Regions from separate parts of the Phyllobacterium sp. 1468 genome, predicted to be linked through region 1. Evidence: riboswitches for the same ligand, from Rfam matches in the RefSeq annotation. Region 1 holds a riboswitch; each other region holds the start of a gene.
The links. Region 1 has a riboswitch for cobalamin ahead of J2X72_RS08000 (CbtB-domain containing protein). Riboswitches for the same ligand answer to the same signal wherever they lie in the genome.

Region 1 (6,761 bases):
AATAGCGCTTGATGCGAGAGGCCAAGTTTTTCCGCCAATGTGAAAGCCTCGCTGACGCCGATCATCGAGATACCGAGGATCATGTTGTTGCAGATCTTTGCAGCTTGTCCGTTGCCGGCTTCGCCGCAATGCACTATGCGGCCCGCCATGGGTTTAAGAATGGGTTCAGCTGTTGCAAACGCTTCACCGCTGCCACCAACCATGAACGTCAGCGTACCGGCTGCCGCACCGCCAATACCGCCAGAAACAGGTGCATCGACCGAAAGCAGCCCATTGGCTTGAGCAATCTCGTGAGCGTTTCGCGCCGAGTGCACGTCTATCGTGGACGAGTCGATGAAAAGCGCGCCTCTTCGCGCTTTTTTTGCCACAGCTTCATAAACCGTCAATACGTGTTTGCCTGCAGGCAGCATCGTGATGACGACATCGGCTCCAGCGACTGCTGTCTCGGCACTGCCTGTAACATCCACGCCATTACCGCGGGCTGTTTCAAGGTTTTCCGGCAGCAGATCGAAGCCCAGCACCTTTTGTCCCGCTTTGACAAGATTGGCCGCCATAGGATTGCCCATGTGTCCGAGACCAATAAAAGCCACAGTCGCCATTGCAGTTTTCTCCTGATGAAATTGTTTAGTGACTGGTCATATGCCGTGCGATGATGACGCGCATGATTTCGTTGGTGCCTTCCAGTATCTGGTGAACGCGCAGATCACGAACGAGCTTCTCGATGCCATAATCGTGCAGATAACCGTAACCGCCATGGATCTGCAGCGCGTCATTGGCGACATCGAAGCCCACATCTGTAACGAAGCGCTTAGCCATGGCTGACCATTTCGAGGCGTCATGGGCCTTCCGGTCAAGCTTCGATGCAGCCGTGTAGAGCAGCATTCGTGCCGCAGAAAGATCGGTCTCCATGTCTGCAAGCTTGAACTGCAACGCCTGGAACTGGTTAATCGCCTTGCCAAAGGCCTTACGCTCGGACGCGTAGGTTACGGCTTTGTCCAGCGCCGACTGCGCACCGCCGAGAGAGCAGGCCGCAATATTGAGACGTCCGCCATCAAGACCACCCATGGCAATCTTGAAGCCGTCGCCTTCCTGGCCAAGACGGTTTGACACAGGAACCCGGCAATTGTCGAATATGACCTGCCTTGTCGATTGAGCGTTCCACCCCATCTTGAACTCATTTGCACCGAACGAAAGACCGGGGGCGTCCTTCGGGACAACAAGCGCTGAAATGCCTTTCGGTCCGTCCTCGCCGGTCCGTACCATTGTCACGTAAACGTCGGAGTCGCCAGCGCCTGAGATAAACTGCTTGGCACCGTTGAGGACATACTCATCGCCGTCGCGTATCGCGCGCGTCTTCAGTGCTGCAGCATCGGAACCAGAGTTGGGTTCGGTGAGGCAATAGCTGGCCAACCACTCCATGGACGTCAATTTCGGTACGAAGCGCAGACGCTGTTCCTCGTTGCCAAAGAGATCAACCATCCATGTCCCCATATTGTGGATGGATATGAACGCCGAGAATGCGGGGCAAGCCGCCGACAGGGCTTCGAAAATCAGAACGGCATCGAGCCGCTTCAGTCCTGAACCGCCCACATCTTCACGCACGTAGATACCGCCCATTCCAAGCGGACCGGTTTCACGGATCACGTCGGCGGGAAAATGCTTTTCGCGATCCCAAGCGAGCGCATTGGGCGCCACACGATCAGCGGCAAACGCACGGGCCATGGCCTGGATTGCCAGTTGGTCCTCGCTCAGCTCGAACTGACCGGTAGCCGAATCGACCAGCGTGTCCATGATAACCTCCCTGTACTCTTGTTCCCTCCAGTCTATCCCAAGCACCAAGAGGCGCAACGTCTTCGGTGGGGCTAGGAAGAGAACGACATATCCGCTACTCAAAGCCCATGACGCACGCAATCATGTTGCAGGGAACTGGCTCTGATGTTGGGAAATCGGTCCTCGTGGCGGGACTTTGCCGGCTTGCGCGCAATCGCGGGTTGACGGTGCGCCCCTTCAAGCCGCAGAACATGTCCAACAATGCCGCGGTCAGCGACGATGGCGGCGAGATCGGCCGGGCGCAATGGCTGCAGGCACTGGCTTGCGGCGTGCCGTCATCGGTTCATATGAACCCCGTGCTTTTGAAGCCACAATCGGAAACCGGCAGTCAGATAATAGTGCAAGGCAAGGTCTGGGGGCAGGCCCGGGGCCGCGACTATCAGAAATTCAAGTCGCAGCTGCTCGATGCGGTGATGGGGTCGTGGGATGTCGTGCGAGCCGGTGCTGATCTGGTTATCGTGGAGGGTGCGGGATCGCCTGCCGAAATCAATCTGCGCGCTGGTGATATCGCCAATATGGGTTTTGCCACCCGTGCCAATGTGCCCGTCGTGCTCGTCGGCGATATTGATCGCGGCGGGGTGATTGCATCGATCGTTGGCACACATGCGATTCTTGAACCAGAGGATCGTGACATGATCATCGGGTACATCATCAACAAGTTTCGCGGCGACATTTCGCTGTTCGATGATGGGCTCAAATCCATAACGCAATTTACCGGCTGGCCGTCATTCGGCGTTGTGCCATGGTTGAAGGATGCCTCGCGGTTACCCGCCGAGGATTCAGTTGTGTTGGAACGCTCGGTCAAAGGCGAGGGGCGTGCACTCAAAGTTGCCGTCCCAATCCTCGACCGGATTGCTAATTTTGATGATCTCGATCCGCTGATGGCAGAGCCGCTGGTGGACGTGGTCATGGTAAGAAGTGGCGAACGGCTGCCGGCGGATGCCGGACTTGTGATCATTCCCGGTTCCAAATCCACGATTGGCGATCTCTTGCGCTTCAAGGAAAATGGCTGGGACAAAGATCTTTATATGCACAGGCGTCGCGGCGGTCATATCATCGGCATCTGCGGCGGATATCAAATGCTCGGCCGGACGGTGCGTGACCCCGACGGAATTGAAGGCATTGTCACCGAGATTGAGGGGCTAGGTCACCTCGATATCCATACGGTCATGGAACCGGAAAAGACGGTGCGCAATGTGCAGGCTCATTCACTGCAGTTCGATTTGCCGTTGAAGGGCTACGAGATTCACCTTGGCAGAACAACGGGACCGGATTGCGAGCGGCCAACGGTGCGCGTCAATGGCACGGTTGACGGTGCTGCTTCCAGGGACGGCAAAGTTTTTGGGAGCTATTTGCACGGATTGTTCGTAGACGACCGTTTCCGTGCTGCATTTTTACAATACATGGGAATTGCTGCGGACGCGCTCGATTATCGTGCCGGGGTAGATGAGGCTCTCGATTCCATAGCCGGCCAACTGTCTGACGTGCTTGATATCGACCGGCTGCTCGCGCTCAAATCACAGCAATGACGCGGCAGCAGGAGTTGATGTTGCAGTTTCATTTGACATTCGTGGCGCTTGGTGAATAACGTCACGGGATGATTGGTTCCCGATATCGGCCAAAGGCCAAGGGATCAAAAGGGAATGCGACGGCCGTACCCATCAGGGCGACCTAACCGCAGCCGACCCCGCGACTGTAGAGCGGTGAGGGTCAATGTCATCGCCAGAAGCGAAAGCTGATGGCAGCCACTGGGAAACCGGGAAGGCGGCATTGATCCTACGACCCGCGAGCCAGGAGACCTGCCAGTCATAGGGCAATCGTGCCCAAAACCGAAGGGGATTGTCCCTTCTGGCCCTGCACGGAGGTTGTTATGGCTGTTACTCGTACTTCGACTACGATTTCTCTCCCGCTTGCATCGCGTTTGACCACGGCGGTGTTTTCGCTGATGCTGGGCGTGTTCATCATCTACGGTGTCGGTCTTTCGCATTCCGAAACGTTGCATGATACCGCGCACGACACCCGCCATTCATATGGATTTCCCTGCCATTGAGCTTTTCACTAGCTGAATAGACGATTCAGCTATCTGCTCTTACGCATTGAAAAATTACAATTTGTTTGGTCCGGGGCCTTCTTCAGGTACCCGGCGTCTCGCTTTAGGGATCGGGAGTGAATTCCATGTTGGTTAAATATCTTCTGGCTACCATTGTAGCCGGTCTGTTTGCCGGTATTCTTTTGACGCCGGCGATGTATGTGCGGACTGTTCCGCTTATTCTGAATGCCGAGGAATATGAAAACGCCGGCGGTCATGAACATAGCCATGACGCTGCGGTGGCGGCGACCGAGGCTGCACCCGCTGCCGTAGCCCCGCACGACGACGAAGAAGAGACAAGCCCTGCGCTTCCATTCGGCCGCTTTGGCAATACGCTACTGATCAATCTTATTGCCGGTGCCGGCTTTGCCCTCATCACAGGCGCTGCCGCGCTTTTTCTGGGCCGCAGGATCACGCTGCAAAATGGTGTTTATTGGGGTCTTGCGGGCTTCTTTATCTTCAATCTTGCGCCTGCATTCAGCCTCGCTCCCGAATTGCCGGCGATGCCGGCGGCCGACCTTGCCACGAGGCAGGCCTGGTGGCTGATTACGGTTCTGCTGACGGCAGGCGGCGTTTATCTAATCGTGCTTCGCGACGAGATCTGGGCAAAGGTGCTGGGCATTGCGCTGATCGCAGCCCCACACGTTTACGGTGCGCCTGAAGCCGACGATCTGACTTCAAGCGTACCGCCGGCATTGGCCTCCGAATTTGCCGTGTCGACACTGGCAACCAACCTGTTCTTCTGGATGGTGCTTGGAACCGCGCTTGGCTGGGCCATTCAACACTACGCGCAATCGGAGCTGGATGCCTGATGCAACTGGAACGCAGAGCAACCTTTGTCCTGGGTGGTGCGCGTTCCGGGAAATCCGCTTTTGCCGAGGGGTTGATCGAAGCGTCCGGTATGGATGCGGTCTATCTTGCCACTGGCAGAGCATGGGACGTTGAAATGTCGGAGAGAATTGCGCAGCACAAGCAACGGCGTGGCGGCTCCTGGACAACCATTGAAGAACCACTTGATCTGGTTGATGTGCTGCAAAGAGAATGCGTCGGCAACCGTGCCGTTCTCGTCGATTGTCTGACCTTGTGGCTCACCAACCTGATGATGTCCGAGAAAGATATCGAAACAGAGACAGCGCGGCTTGTTGCGGCGCTGAAAAAATTAAAGGGTGCCGTGGTGCTGGTCTCCAATGAGGTGGGTCTTGGCATCGTTCCAGAAAACCGCATGGCGCGCGACTTTCGCGACCATGCCGGCCGGCTCCATCAAGCCGTGGCAGGTGCTGCGGCTCAGGTCTATTTCGTAGCAGCAGGACTGCCGCTCAAAATGAAGGGATAACACCATGCAGGGTCAAAAGATTCCGGCAACCGTCATCACCGGCTTTCTCGGTTCGGGCAAGACGACGATGATCCGCAATCTCCTGGAAAATGCCAACGGTAAGCGTATTGCGTTGATCATCAACGAATTTGGCGATCTTGGCGTTGACGGCAACTTGCTGAAAGGGTGCGGTATCGAAGCGTGCCGCGACGAGGATATGATCGAACTGAACAATGGCTGCATCTGCTGCACCGTTGCCGATGATTTCATTCCGACCATGACCAAACTTCTGGATCGGCCGGATCGCTTCGATCACATCGTCATCGAAACCTCGGGGTTGGCGCTGCCGCAGCCGCTGGTTGCCGCGTTTAACTGGCCGGAGATCAAGACACAGGTGACTGTCGATGGTGTCGTGACTGTCATTGACGCAGCCGCGGTTTCGGAGGGACGTTTTGCCGACGATCATGACAAGGTGGACGCGCAACGCGAACAGGATGAATCGCTTGATCATGACAGTCCGCTGGAAGAGCTATTCGAGGACCAGATCCGCGCGGCCGATCTTATCGTGTTGAACAAGACGGATTTGATCAGCGATGCGCGGTTGATGAGCGTTCGCGATGATGTGCAAAGCCGCTCGTCGCGCTCACTGAATATGGTTTCGGCAAGCTTCGGCAAGCTCAGCAATGAATTGCTGCTTGGGCTGGGTGTCGGCACCGAGGGCGACATTGCCAATCGTCAATCGCATCACGAGATGGAGCATGCGGCGGGTGAAGAACACGACCACGACGAGTTCGAAAGTTTTGTCGTGGGGCTTGGCCCGGTGGCCGAGCCGAAATCATTTGTCGAAAAGCTCAAAGCAGTGATTGCCGATCACGACGTCTTGCGGCTCAAAGGCTTCGTCGATGTTCCCGGCAAGCCAATGCGTCTAGTGATCCAGGCAGTCGGTTCACGTATCGAACATTATTTCGATCGCAGTTGGAACCCCGGCGAAGAACGTCAGACGCGGCTCGTCGTGATTGGTTTGCACGATATCGATACGGCCGCCATCTCGACGGCAATGCGCGCTGCCGCCGCCTGATTGGGAACCAGATGCATCTCCTGCTTGCCCAGAAAGGCACGATAGCTGAAGGCACCGAGGCCATAGACCTCGGCCAGACGCCGGGAGATGTGCTGTTTCTCTCCGCCGCTGACACGGAACTCGCAAGCCTTAGCTCTGCCCAGCGACAAAACGATGTCGTATCGTTGCGCCTCGCCAATTTGATGGCGCTAGCACATCCCATGTCTGTCGATGCTTATGTCGAGCGAACGGCACGTCATGCAAGGCTTATCGTGGTGCGAATCCTCGGCGGTGAAAGCTATTGGCCTTACGGGCTGGAAGCGTTGCATGCTTGCGCGATCAACCACAAGGTACAGCTTGCGGTGCTGCCAGGTGACGATAAGCCGGACCCGGGGCTGGACCGGTTTTCCACGATTTCACGACAGGATCGCGATGCGCTCTGGCACTATCTGCTGGAGGGTGGCGCGCAGAAC
Region 2 (6,761 bases), 200 kb from region 1:
ACTCTCCCGGGGATGCCACATCGAAAACAGTGATGCCATTGCGTGCCAGCGTTTCGAGCACAAGATTTTCGCCATTGGTCTTGACCGCATAGGCCGTCTCGCCAGGGAACATCTTCATGAAGCGGTGCGCATCATCGATCAGAACTTGCGGGCGAAAGCAGTAGACTGGTTGATCCGGCCGCAGGGTAAGCGCTGCTTCACGGGCCGAGGCGAATCGTTGCATCGTTTTGTTCTGCGTCATGCAAAACTCTTATCAAGGACAGGTGACAGACGAAAGTCGGTTTCTTGCAGCTGGAATCGGGTGGTTTTATACCGTCGAACAGCTAGAAACCTGATCAGACCGCACTGTCGAAAAGGATCTCTCCATGACCACCGCGCAAACGACGTCGCCCAACCCTCTCGCCATGACCAGCTTCGCATGGTTGCAATTACTCCTTCTTGGCGCGATCTGGGGTGGGTCATTCTTCTTTGCGCGTGTCGCGGTGCAGGTCGTTCCCCCGTTGACGTTGGTTCTTTTTCGCGTGGCGGTAGCAGCTCTGGCGCTTCATCTCTATCTGCTGAGCCGCGGCATCCGGTTCTGGGACTACGGAGACCATGCATTTGAGTTCGCCGGCCTTGGTCTTCTAATGAACGTCATACCCTTTTCCCTGCTCTTCATCGGGCAGACCGTTCTTGGCGCTGGTGTCGAGTCGATCCTCAATGCGACAACACCGATCTGGACGGTCGTGGTCGCCGCCATCCTTACGGTAGACGAACGGATCACGATCAACAAACTTGTCGGCATTCTCCTGGGCATATTCGGGCTCGTCATCATGATCGGCCCTGGTGTCCTCACCGGTCTCGGTGGACCGCTTTGGGCTGAAATTGCTGTGATAGGCGCCACCCTCTCCTATGCTTTTGCCGGCATTTTGGCGAAGCGCTTCAAGGGCGTGCCGCCGACAGTGACCTCCACCGGTCAAATGACCGCATCCACGCTCATCATGATACCCGTGGTGCTCATCTACGACGGCGTTCCTGCCGTAGCGAACATCGATACCGGTGTTTGGTTGGCCATTCTCGGTCTTGGCATTCTGTCGACCGCTTTCGCCTATATTCTGTACTTTTCGATCGTCCGGACGGCGGGGGCAACAAATGCATCACTCGTCACTTTGATCGTTCCAGTCAGCGCTATTCTGCTTGGAACAATTTTTCTTGACGAAAAGTTAGGGCTTCAGGACTTCCTCGGCATGGCATTGATCGCTCTCGGACTGTTGACGATTGATGGCAGGCTGCTCGCAGACTTGCAAAAGCGCCAAAAAGCCTAAAGTTTTCAATATTCCGTTAGTCCTATAGCTCCGGGTCCGCGGCTTAATTCTGGCCTAATTGTGGCAAACCTCATGCCGATCCCTACTGTGTGACCTTTTTGCTGCACTGCAAAAATATACCACCTACTGGAACATTTTATCGTGATTTAAATTTTTTTTGCTGATCTAAATGGGTTTAAATTCAAAAACTTAGGTTTGAGAAGCAAAAATTTCTACCATCCATGTCACAAGACCGCAATATTTAGGCTTTTTATGTGGCAAATTTGCGCTATGCTAAATGGGTTAACTGCAGGAGACGAGCGATGGGACTAACTCGATCGATGAATGTCCTTATGATCTGTGCAGCGTTCGCATTTATTGGTGCAATGGTCGTAGGACTAATCCCCTGATTATAAATAAGAGCGCTACGAAGATGGTCTCTGACCGTTAAGCGAATAGAAACAGGAAGGCGGCCCGGTTATAGCAACCGGGCCGTTTTCGTTTCTCATTCAGGCCGCGGCGCCGGCAAGACTGGCCTCAACCGCATTGCTGCCGCCAGGACGGATGCCAATCAAATGACAGATGGCAAAGGGTAGATCAGCCCGGTTCATCGTGTAGAAATGGAAATCCTGGATACCGCGCTCGACCAGATCGAGCACCTGTTCGGCAGCGACCGCGGAGGAGACCAAGGCATGCGTCTGCGGGTCATTGTCCAGCCCGTCAAACCGCTCGGCGAGCCATGCGGGAATGTGCGTTCCGGCCTTTGAGCAGAAATTGGTAACCTGCGTGAAATTATGGATCGGCAATATGCCGGGCAGGATCGGAATATAGATGCCAGCGCGGCGAACCTTTTCAACGTAGCGTTCATAAAGGTCGTTCTCGAAAAAGAACTGCGTGATCGCCCGGGTCGCGCCATTGTCGACCTTGCGTTTCAGCATGTCGATATCCGTGGCAAAATCTGGACTTTCCGGATGCTTTTCCGGATACGCGGAGACTGAGATATCGAAGTCTGCGAAGGCTTTGAGTCCGGCGACCAGGTCGGCGCCGTTCTCATAGCCACCTGGAGTTGGTTTATAGTGCGCGCCAACGCCACCGGCCGGATCGCCGCGCAACGCCACAAAGCGCTTGACGCCCATGGCGGCAAACTCGCGCACAACCGTATCCACTTCTTCCTTTGTCGCATCGACGCAGGTCAGATGGGCAGCGGCATTGACGTCGGTTTCAGTCAAAATCCGCTTGATTGTACGGGCAGTACGTTCCCGGGTGGTGCCGCCCGCGCCGTAAGTTACCGAAACGAATTCAGGATTGAGCGGCGCAAGGCGCGTCACCGTTTCCCAAAGCCGTTCTTCCATGACTTCCGTCTTCGGCGGGAAAAACTCAAATGAAACACGGATATTTGACCCAATATCCGAACGGCGGGACTGGCGGAAAAAACTCATTATACGCTCTCCGTTATGCGGGAGGTTGAATCGGGATCGGCGATCAGCAGGCGTGGGTCGCGTGCCAGCCACAATTTGACGGTCAGTTTGTCATCGCCCTTCGGTTCCAAATCGCGGCTTTCTTCGAGCATCAATCCGGCCTCGGTCAGCCAGTCGCGCATCTGCCCGTCATTGAACCCAAGGCGCACATGCGCATGATTGTCGCGCAAAAATTCAAGCTCATGCGGCGCAAAATCGACGATCAACATTCGTCCGCCTGCCCGCAACGCGCGCGCCGCTTCGCGGATCGCTTCCGCCGGATTATCGAGAAAGTGCAGGACCTGGTGAATCGTCACGAGATCGAAAGTCTCTCGATCGACCGGAAGCGAGTAGACGTCGCCATGGCGAACCTGTGCGTTGGTAATCCCGTCGCGGTCGAGGTTTGAACGGGCAATAGTCAGCATGTCGCGATTAATGTCGATGCCGACACCGCGCACATAAAGCGGCGCAAAAAGCTCCAGAAGGCGGCCTGTGCCAGTCCCAACGTCGAGCATGGCCTGGAAGGGCTTGCGCCCGACAATTTTGATCAGTGCGTCCTCTACAGCGCCATCCGGAACATGCAGTGATCTGATCGCGTCCCAGCTGGTGGCATTGGCACTGAAGTATGCGGCTGCACGCTCGCGACGCTGTAGCTTCACCGAGGAAAGGCGTTCGAGATCACGCTCCAACAGCGTATCGGCGTTGTCCAGGCGATCCAGAAGGGAGCGGGCAATGTCGCCGACGATCAACGATTCTGCCAAACGGAAATAGGCCCAGGAGCCTTCCTGATAACGGTTGATGAGGCTTGCTTCAAACAGGAGCTTGAGGTGGCGTGACACACGTGGCTGTGACTGGCCGAGAATGGTCGTAAGGTCGGAAACTGTCAGATCGCCGCGCGACAGTAGCGCCAGAATGCGCAAGCGGCTCGGCTCGGCCGCTGCTTTCAGCGTGTCGACCATCAGATCAAGACTGAGATTACGCTTGTCCATCATTCACCTCAAAAGACATAAAGATATGTTTATGTGAGGAATCAAATTTTGGCAAGCTGTTTTTGCCGTTGACGACAAATTTTGCCGCGTTTGAAATACGACCGAGAATCACGCAAGGAGCCTGCATGAGCACAGGAACAAACCGCCAGCGTGCGATCAACAAGGCACTGACGCTGCTTCTCCCTGCGGTGCCCTATTCGGATTCGGAGCCGATAAGGGCTGCTGCCGGCGCGCCACACATGCGGTCATTGCCCCCTCCCATCGCGGTTTGGCTTGCTACCGTGGCGCATGTCCGCCACCAGCACACGGACTACGACGCTCTGCGCGATGAAGGGTATGACAAGGAAAGTGCGCGATTCTTCGTGCTCGATGCCATCAATCGGAAGTTGACGGAGTGGCGAGCGACGCGTCTGCTGGATCCTGATGAGGAAGATCCGAGCTGATGCTTGTCGTCTCCTGCCATTGATCTTGGAAAATCAGGTTCTCCAGAGGCAATCTTTTGGCCCAGCCGCGCTTTTGCAGTTCCGGCGCATCGTAGAGTTCGTCGACATAACCGACACAAAGGTAGGCTATGATCTCGACATGCCCAGGAATGCCGAGGATATGGCGCATATCCTGATCGCGGTAAATGCTCACCCAGCCGACCCCAATACCCTCGGCCCGAGCTGCGAGCCAAAGGTTTTGCACAGCGCAGACGGTACTGTAGAGATCCATCTGGTGATTATGCGTACGTCCAAGCACCACCTTGCCCCCACGGGTGCGGTCGCAGGTGATGCACAGGTTGACCGGAGCCTTGAGAATGCCTTCGAGCTTCAGCGAAGCGTAAAGCGCTTGCCGTTCGTCGCCGAACAGCACCTTCGCTTCCTCGTTGGCGCGGGTGAAAGCGCGATATATTTCCGCCTTTCGCGCCTCGTCGCGAATGATGATGAAGTTCCAGGGCTGCATGAATCCGACCGACGGCGCGTGGTGTGCGGCGTCCAGCAGCCGCATAAGGATGTCGTCTAGCACCGGTTTCGGGAGAAACTGGTCGCGCACATCGCGTCTTGTATAGATGGCTTTGTACACCGCCGCACGTTCATCATCGGAAAAGCAATCGGCGGCGACAGGACGATACGAAACATTCTGCATTGTTTGCTCCCAACAACGCTTGGAAACTCTCCCCGCTGTCCGCGCGGTTTGAGCTATGAGGTCCGGCCGGTCTTCTGACTGAGGTTCATCTGAACCGCGCGCCTTCCGGTATTTCCGTGGCATCTGCGCGGCCCATCCCCTTTACAGCGTTGGGCACGTGCCGGAGTCACACCGGCTTCCCGATTCTCCCGCATCGCGCGGGCACCGGACCTTCAGTCCATTCGCCATAGAAATGCACTTGGCGCAAGCCTCAGACCTGATAAATCCATTGCTCGGGAACCCGCACATCGACTTTTTCACCGGCGCGAATGGTGCCCGGCTTCTCTACCCAGGCGACAATACCGCGCAGGCGTTTCGAGACCCTGACGAAATCGAGCGCTGTCGTCGTGTGATCTTCGGTGTCAGCATGTTCGCCGATGGAACGCCCCGCTACCTTGCACGGGGCATTCTGCCCGTCCACCCTCAAAGTGACGCCGCCTTCAAAGAACATCAGCGTCCGTGGCGGCAACATCGACAGCGACGGAATACCGTCAATGACCATGTTCCCGCCGATCCATTCAGCCTTCAGATAGGACAATCCCATGCCAGCAGCGACATCCGCCAGCTCGTCCGATGCGAGAATGGAAAGCTGGCGCTCGTTGCGCATTTCCGTACCGCGCGGATACCAGGGCTCACGCCCACCGGACCTACGCGTTGGACCAGCATGAAAATCGCCAACGATCCCATCGAATGTGAGATCAAGAGAAGCTGCAGGCGTCGTGACAAAGTCGCCCGCGAGTGCTTCGAACAACCCGCTGACCCGCCCGCTAAGCTTGCGTGAAGGCATTATTTCGGTTCTGGTTCCAAACAGGTCAGTCATTGAGCCACTCCATGAATTCTTCGCATACTAGAAATTCAGGTGAGGAAAACCAGCGAATAAGCCTGATGGGTTCGTCAAAAATGGTGATGGGAGAACGTCTCCGCCTCCCAACACCGTTTATCGCGTTAGCGGCTTGTAGCTGGGACGCTTCGGGTTGACACTGTCCGGACCAAGGCGGCGGATCTTGTCGTTCTCATAGTCTTCGAAATTGCCTTCGAACCATTCCACATGGCTGTCGCCTTCGAATGCGAGAATGTGCGTCGCCAGCCGGTCCAGGAACATGCGATCATGGCTGATGATCACGGCGCAGCCTGCATATTTTTCCAGCGCGTCCTCAAGCGCTGCCAGCGTTTCGGTGTCGAGATCGTTGGTAGGCTCATCGAGCAGAAGAACATTGCCACCAGCTTGCAGCATCTTGGCGAGATGCACGCGATTGCGCTGACCGCCGGAGAGATTGCCTACCTTTTGCTGCTGATCCCCGCCCTTGAAGTTGAACGCCGAGACATAGGCACGTGAGTTCATCTCGTGCTTGCCGAGCTTGATGATTTCATTGCCGCCCGAAATTTCTTCCCAGACGTTTTTATCCGCCTTCAAATGATCGCGGCTTTGATCGACATAGCCCAGATGCACGGTTTCGCCGATTCGGATGGATCCAGAATCAGGCTTTTCCTGTCCGGTAATCATCTTGAACAGGGTGGTTTTACCAGCACCGTTGGGGCCGATAATGCCGACGATGCCGCCGGGCGGCAGCTTGAATGTCAGGTTTTCGATGAGCAGTCGATCGCCGAAGGATTTGGTGAGGCCTTCCGCTTCGATAACCACCTGACCAAGGCGCTCGCCTGCCGGAATGAGAATCTGTGCGTCGCCGGGCCGCTGATCGTTGGCCGCATCCACCAGAGCATCATAGGCCTTGATACGCGCCTTCGATTTCGCCTGACGTGCTTTGGGGCTCGCAGAAATCCATTCGCGCTCGCGCTCCAATGCTTTCTGGCGCGAGTCGTCCTCGCGGCCTTCCTGCTGCATGCGCTTGGCCTTGGCACCGAGA
Region 3 (6,761 bases), on a different contig from region 1:
CCATGCCAAGACACTGGGCCATCCCAACCACAAGGTAGCGCAGACACGAACGAGCGCCATCCTCGACTACGGCGACAAGGTCCGATGCTCGCTGTCGGTCAATCACGACCACAAATTCGGACGCAAGTTCCAAGCCTGCGAATTCCGCGTCAGTGGGACCGAAGGGGCAGCCTATGTAAAGCTCGGCGTCAATCTCGATTATCCGCGAGGTGAGCCGGACGAATTGATGATCTATCCGAAGGGCGGATCCGGCTGGATCAACGTCCCCTTGCAAGGCGCTTGGTTTCCGGACGCATTTGTCGGGCGCATGGCCAACCTCCAGCGCTACGCCAGCGGCGAGGACCAGGAACTCGTCAGTTCCGTCGAGGATGCGTGGCATACAATGGCGCTGGTCGAAGCGGCCTATCAATCGAGTGCGGCGCCAGCTACCCCGCTCGCACAGAAGTCGGAGGCCTGAATGTCCGAACAAGCCATTTATTTCGAGGACTATGAACTCGGGCATGTGCGTGTCACGATGGGACGCACCATTACGGAGACTGATTTCGTGGTGCACGCCGGCCATACGGGCGATTTCTTTCCGCATCACATGGATGCGGAGTTTGCCAAGACCACCCCCTTTGGTCAGCGCGTTGCCCATGGCACGATGATCTTTTCAATCGGCGTCGGGCTCACCGCAAGCCTGATCAATCCGGTGGCGTTTTCCTATGGCTATGATCGCCTGCGCTTCGTCCGGCCGGTTTTCATTGGCGATACGATCCGCACACGCGTAACAATCAGCGCCAAGGATGATGACCCGAAGCGGTCCGGCAGCGGACGCGTCGTCGAGCGTTGCGAGGTGATCAATCAACGTGACGAGGTCGTGCTTGCTGCCGACCATATTCTCATAGCCGAGCGCAAGAGCAAGGCGACATAAAGCGATTGGAGATTTTGCAATGACTGGTAAGCTTGAAGGCAAGCGGGTTTTGATCACAGCCGCAGGGCAGGGCATTGGCCGCGCCTCGGTGCTTGCGTTTGCCCGCGAAGGTGCAATCGTGCACGCGACGGATATCAATCAGCAACTACTGGATGCGCTGCCGAAAGAGGCGGGGATCAAGCCGCGCAAGCTCGACGTGCTCAAGACGGAAGAAGTCAATCAGGTGATCGGCGAACTGGGTGCGATCGACGTGCTGTTCAATTGCGCCGGATTCGTCCACGGTGGCTCTATTCTCGAAATGCCGGATGCAGACCTGGACTTCGCGCTGGACCTCAATGTCCGCGCCATGATCCGAACGATCAGGGCTGTTCTGCCGGGTATGATCGAGCGCAAGGATGGCGCGATCGTCAATATGTCGTCTGTCGCCAGCAGCGTTAAGGGTGTCCCGAATCGTTTTGCCTATGGCGTGACCAAAGCGGCTGTCCTCGGTCTCACCAAGGCGGTGGCTGCCGACTATATTACACAGGGCATTCGCTGCAACGCCATCTGCCCGGGTACGGTTGAAAGCCCGTCGCTGGAACAGCGCATGCGTGCCGGCGGCGATTATGACGCGACGCGGGCAGCGTTCATTGCGCGCCAGCCGATGGGCCGTCTTGGCTTGCCGGAAGAGATCGCTGACCTTGCCGTCTATCTCGCCGGCGCGACCTACACCACGGGTCAAGCTTACAACATCGATGGTGGCTGGACTGTCTAGAAGTCTCCACGGGAGTAGTATTATGACCCGCATTACCGATCTTCGCGTTTTCGATATCCGGTTTCCCACGTCGCAAAGTCTCGATGGGTCGGATGCGATGAACCCGGATCCGGACTATTCGGCCGCCTATGTTGTGCTCGATACGGATGCCGATGGACTTGCCGGCCATGGCCTGACCTTCACCATCGGGCGCGGCAATGAAATCGTCTGTATGGCGATCGAGGCGCTGAAGCACCTTGTCATTGGCCTTGAACTCGACTGGGTCAAGGAAAATCCGGGCCGCTTCTGGCATTTCGTCACAGGCGACAGCCAGCTGCGCTGGATTGGACCGGACAAGGGCGCGATGCACCTTGCCACCGGTGCTGTCGTCAATGCCGTGTGGGATCTTCTGGCCAAGGAAGCCGGGAAACCCGTCTGGCAACTTGTCGGCGAAATGACTCCGGAACAGATCGTCAGCATCGTCGATTTCCGCTATCTGACCGACGTACTGACGCGGGACGAGGCGCTAGAAATTCTGCGCAAGGCGGAGAAGGGCAAGCAGGAGCGGATCGCTGATCTGAAAGCGACCGGTTATCCTTGCTATACAACCTCCGCGGGTTGGCTTGGCTATTCCGATGACAAGTTGCGTCGCCTTTGCCAGGAGGCCGTCGATGCTGGTTTCAATCACATCAAGATGAAGGTTGGCCGCGATCTCGACGATGACATCCGCCGCTTGACGATTGCCCGCGAGGTGATCGGCGACGACCGTATCCTCATGATCGATGCCAATCAGGTCTGGGAGGTCAACGAGGCGATCGACTGGGTAAACAGGCTCGCCTTCGTCAAGCCGTTTTTCATCGAGGAGCCGACGAGCCCGGACGATGTTGCCGGGCATCGCAAGATCCGACAGGCAATTCATCCGGTAAAGGTTGCCACAGGCGAGATGTGCCAGAACCGCATCATGTTCAAGCAGTTCATCGCCGAGGGTGCCATCGACGTTGTGCAGATCGATTCGTGCCGCATGGGCGGGCTCAACGAGGTGCTGGCTGTACTGCTGATCGCGGCGAAATATAATCTACCGGTCTGGCCGCATGCAGGCGGTGTAGGCCTTTGCGAATATGTTCAGCATCTGTCGATGATCGACTATGTCGCGGTATCGGGCACGAAAGAGGGCAGAGTGATCGAATATGTCGACCATCTGCATGAACATTTCGTCGACCCGTGCGATATCCAGAACGCCGCCTATATGCCGCCGTCATTGCCGGGTTTCTCAATCGAGATGAAGCCGGAATCGATCAAACAGTATTTGTACAAGGCCTAGGGTCAGGACCAGAGTGACAGGTCCTGACCCCTAGACTCGGGGGGTATTTCTTCCGTGTCGTCTTGCGTAAATGCGATGTCGTTTCCGCGCCTATTCTTTTGTTCTGCCGAGTGCTCTTATCGAGACACTTGAGGTGCCGCTTTCTAGGGGAAGCGGAGAATTGGGAAGCCGGTCAAAAAGCCCGGCGCTGCCCCCGCAACGGTAGTGGAGTGGAAAACGCGGCAAAACAGCCACTGGGAGTGCACCCCGGGAAGGCGCCGCGAAGCCAGGCAAGGCAACTCCAGAGCCCGGAAACCAGCCTCGAGTGACAAAACCGACTGATCGCGGTGGGCGATCAAGGAGCATGCTTTTGTGCGGTCAACATCCGTTGGCTGTATGGACGTTCTTCTCCGTCACCACCAGTCAGTTCTTTGCAGCTTTAGGGCGAGGACACGACATGGACATTCGTAACGAAGTGCTCCGGAATCTCAGGAACCGGAAACCAGGATACGGCCTCGAACAGGCCTTCTATTCCGATCCGGATTATTACCGTCTCGACATGGAGAATATTTTCTATCGCGATTGGCTGTTCATCGGCCATGATTGCGAGGTGGCCAAGCCGGGCAACTATTTCACGGTTCAGGTTGGCGACTATCCGGTCGTCATCGTACGCGACCGCCAGAAACAAATCCGCGCTTTCCACAATTCGTGCCGCCATCGCGGCTCGCGTGTCTGCGCCGCCGAAAGGGGCACCGCGGCGAAGCTCGTCTGCCCATATCATCAATGGACCTATGAACTGGATGGCCGCTTGCTGTTTGCCCGCCAGATGGGCGACGATTTTGACGCCAGCCAGCATAGTCTCAAGACGGTGCATTGCGAGAGTGTCGGCGGCTACATTTTCATTTGCCTCGCGCCCGTTGCTCCCGATTTCGGCCCGACACGCGCTCTGCTTGAACCCTATCTCGCGCCGCATCGCCTGACCGAGACCAAGGTGGCATTCCAGAGTTCGATTGTCGAAAAAGGCAACTGGAAGCTCGTCTGGGAAAACAATCGTGAATGCTACCACTGCGTCGCCAACCACCCGGAACTGTGCAAGACCTTCCCTGAGGCGCCAAGCGCTACCGGGATCCAGGGCTCCAAAGAGGATCCTGAAATGGTCGCGCATTGGGAGAAGTGCGAGGCAGTTGGCCTCCCAAGCGTGTTCCGTATCGCAGAAGATGGCCAGTATCGTGCCACACGCGTGCCGCTGCTCAGCGGTGCCGAGAGCTACACGATCAGTGGCAAGCGTGCGGTCGGCAGGCAACTGAGTGATGACGTCAACGCGCAGCAGATCGGCTCGCTGCTGCTCTATCATTACCCGACCACGTGGAACCATGTTCTCGGCGACCAGGCGATTTCTTTCCGCGTGCTCCCGCTCGGACCGAACGAGACCGAGGTCACGACGAAGTGGCTCGTCCACAAGGATGCGGTTGAGGGCGTCGATTACAATCTCGAAGAACTGACCCATGTGTGGCTTGAGACCAACAATCAGGACCGCCGTATCGTTGAAGAAAATGCATTCGGCATCCGCTCGCCTGCCTATGAACCGGGACCATACTCCGTCGAACATGAGGGTGGCGTGCTGCAGTTCCTCGAATGGTACAGCAATTCCATGGAAACAAGGCTTTCCGGCAATAACAAGCTCAGCAAGGTAGCATGATGAATATGACGCTTCCTCAGACCTATCCGCACCTCGATCAGATGCAGCCATGGAATGATCGGCTGCATCTACTGGAGTGCCTGTCGGTCATCGAGGAAGCGCCCAATGTAAAGACTTTCACGTTCAAATCGGACAATCAAAACTGGTTTCGCTATGAGCCCGGCCAGTTCATGACGTTCGAATTGCCGGTGCAGCCGGAATCGGTCTTGCGCACATTTACCTTGTCATCCAGCCCGTCGCGGCCATTCACCATCGCGGTGACGGTGAAAGCCCAAGTCGGAAGTATTGGTGCGCGGTGGATGCTCGACCATCTGACGCCGGGTGCGCGGTTGAAGGCATTCGGACCGCTTGGCGATTTCTCCATGCGCAAGCATCCGGGCGACAAGTATTTGTTCATCTCGGCGGGGTCGGGCATCACGCCGATGATGTCGATGACGCGCTGGATGCACGATTGCGCCCCGCAAAGCGACATCAATTTCGTGACCTGCGCGCGCCGGCCGAGCGACATCATTTTTCGCAGAGAGCTCGAATATCTGACAAGCTGCATGCCGAACCTGAAGCTTGCCTTCCTCATCAAGGAGCATGAGATGGGGCAGGTGTGGACCGGTATCCGCGGCCGTTTTGAAGAGGCGCGGTTGCCATTGCTTTCGCCAGACTTCAAGGACAGGACAATCTTCTGTTGCGGGCCTGAACCCTTCATGCGGGACGTGCGCACCATACTCGAAGCCTCCGGCTTCGACATGACGCACTATCACCAGGAGAGTTTCGGACCGGCCGCCGAACCGGTGCTGCCGATGATGGACGCGATATCGACAGAGGCCGTTGAAAGATCGGCGATGGTCAATTTTTCGATGTCGGGTATGGAGGTGCCGTGCGCACTGGGCGAAACGATTCTGAAGGCCGCGCGCGGTGCCGGGATACGCATCGCTGCGGCGTGTGAATCAGGGCTCTGTGGCACCTGCAAGGTCATGAAAACTTCCGGCAAGGTCGACATGGATCACAATGGCGGCATTCTCGACGACGAGATCGACGAGGGCTATGTGCTCGCATGCTGTTCCAAACCGCTTGGTGACGTCGAGATCGAAGCCTGAAGTAAGAGCAGGTTTTGCCCGCTCAGAGCCAATTGTTTCGTCCGATGGAACCACATCGGCCTCGCCAAATCCCTCGACCTTGAATCAAATTGCCTCCGGCAGAACGACTCTGAACGGACCAAAATTTGCTCTAGGCTGCAAGCAGGGATTTGAGTTTGACGTCCGCCGTAGCCAGCTGGCTCGAGTCCGGTGTCGCGCCGCGGGCAATCAACATCTCGGCGAGCCTTATGTCCTTCGCTACCGTATTGCCCGGTCCAATGCCGCTTGCCGCGACAAGACGGCCGTCGGCAGCAAGGTGGAACAGAATGAAGGCACCATCGCGGAGGTCGCGCCGGATCACTCGAACGCCCTCGTCCGAAAGGCCGGCGACCTGCAGACCGAGTTCATACTGATCCGACCAGAACCAGGGCACCGATTGATGTGGCTCCTGTGCACCGAGCATATTGCGCGCGGCCAGCGCACCTTGCTCCTGGGCATTGCGCCATGCTTCGAGCCGCACCCGGCGCCCGCCATAGAGAGCGAGCGGGAAGATACAACAGTCACCGGCCGCGTAAATATCCGGATCGCTGGTCTGCAGCCAATCATTGACGACGATGCCGTTGGCCACTTCGAGGGCGGACGCTTCGGCTAGCGCAGTCACCGGCGTCGCCCCGATTCCGATGATGGCGAGGTCCGCCATGATGACGTTTCCTGTCGAAAGCGTGATCGCAACGTTTTCGGCATTGTCAGCAAAGGAGACGATTCCGGTATCGCATAGAATGGTCACGCCTTCGTCGCGATGGCGTGCATCGATGACCTTGGCGATTTCCTCGGGAACGCCGCGCATCATGATGCGGCATTGCGCCTCAATCACAGTGACCGAAGCGCCGCGCTTGCGGGCGCTGGCCGCAAGTTCCAGTCCGATGAAGCCCCCGCCGACGATGACGATGCGTGCTCCAGGCTGAAACCGTGCCCGGATGGCAAGCGCATCCTCAAAACTGCGCAGAGTGGTGCAATGTCTGCTGCCCGCAGCGAGGGGCAGGGGG

Region 2: linked by a shared signal. The riboswitch ahead of bluB (5,6-dimethylbenzimidazole synthase) and the one ahead of J2X72_RS08000 (CbtB-domain containing protein) in region 1 are both predicted to bind cobalamin.
Region 3: linked by a shared signal. The riboswitch ahead of J2X72_RS15290 (aromatic ring-hydroxylating dioxygenase subunit alpha) and the one ahead of J2X72_RS08000 (CbtB-domain containing protein) in region 1 are both predicted to bind cobalamin.

What each region holds. Positions count from the first base shown of each region.
Region 1 covers NZ_JAVDSX010000002.1:523,394-530,154, reverse strand. Annotated here, with positions in the region: partial or broken gene mmsB (3-hydroxyisobutyrate dehydrogenase) at 1-611, opposite strand, end outside; gene J2X72_RS08010 (isobutyryl-CoA dehydrogenase) at 625-1,791, opposite strand; gene J2X72_RS08005 (cobyric acid synthase) at 1,899-3,359, shown strand; cobalamin riboswitch at 3,416-3,652, shown strand; gene J2X72_RS08000 (CbtB-domain containing protein) at 3,701-3,880, shown strand; gene J2X72_RS07995 (CbtA family protein) at 4,006-4,731, shown strand; gene cobU (bifunctional adenosylcobinamide kinase/adenosylcobinamide-phosphate guanylyltransferase) at 4,731-5,252, shown strand; gene cobW (cobalamin biosynthesis protein CobW) at 5,257-6,309, shown strand; gene cobN (cobaltochelatase subunit CobN) at 6,321-6,761, shown strand, end outside.
Region 2 covers NZ_JAVDSX010000002.1:724,450-731,210, forward strand. Annotated here, with positions in the region: gene J2X72_RS08910 (alanine racemase) at 1-223, opposite strand, end outside; gene J2X72_RS08915 (DMT family transporter) at 366-1,304, shown strand; gene metF (methylenetetrahydrofolate reductase [NAD(P)H]) at 1,793-2,722, opposite strand; gene J2X72_RS08925 (metalloregulator ArsR/SmtB family transcription factor) at 2,722-3,729, opposite strand; gene J2X72_RS08930 (DUF2293 domain-containing protein) at 3,855-4,172, shown strand; gene bluB (5,6-dimethylbenzimidazole synthase) at 4,105-4,857, opposite strand; cobalamin riboswitch at 4,904-5,081, opposite strand; gene J2X72_RS08940 (MOSC domain-containing protein) at 5,108-5,716, opposite strand; gene ettA (energy-dependent translational throttle protein EttA) at 5,834-6,761, opposite strand, start outside.
Region 3 covers NZ_JAVDSX010000005.1:136,822-143,582, forward strand. Annotated here, with positions in the region: gene J2X72_RS15270 (Gfo/Idh/MocA family oxidoreductase) at 1-457, shown strand, start outside; gene J2X72_RS15275 (MaoC/PaaZ C-terminal domain-containing protein) at 458-913, shown strand; gene J2X72_RS15280 (SDR family oxidoreductase) at 933-1,667, shown strand; gene J2X72_RS15285 (L-fuconate dehydratase) at 1,690-2,967, shown strand; cobalamin riboswitch at 3,082-3,285, shown strand; gene J2X72_RS15290 (aromatic ring-hydroxylating dioxygenase subunit alpha) at 3,404-4,645, shown strand; gene J2X72_RS15295 (hybrid-cluster NAD(P)-dependent oxidoreductase) at 4,645-5,736, shown strand; gene J2X72_RS15300 (FAD-dependent oxidoreductase) at 5,867-6,761, opposite strand, start outside.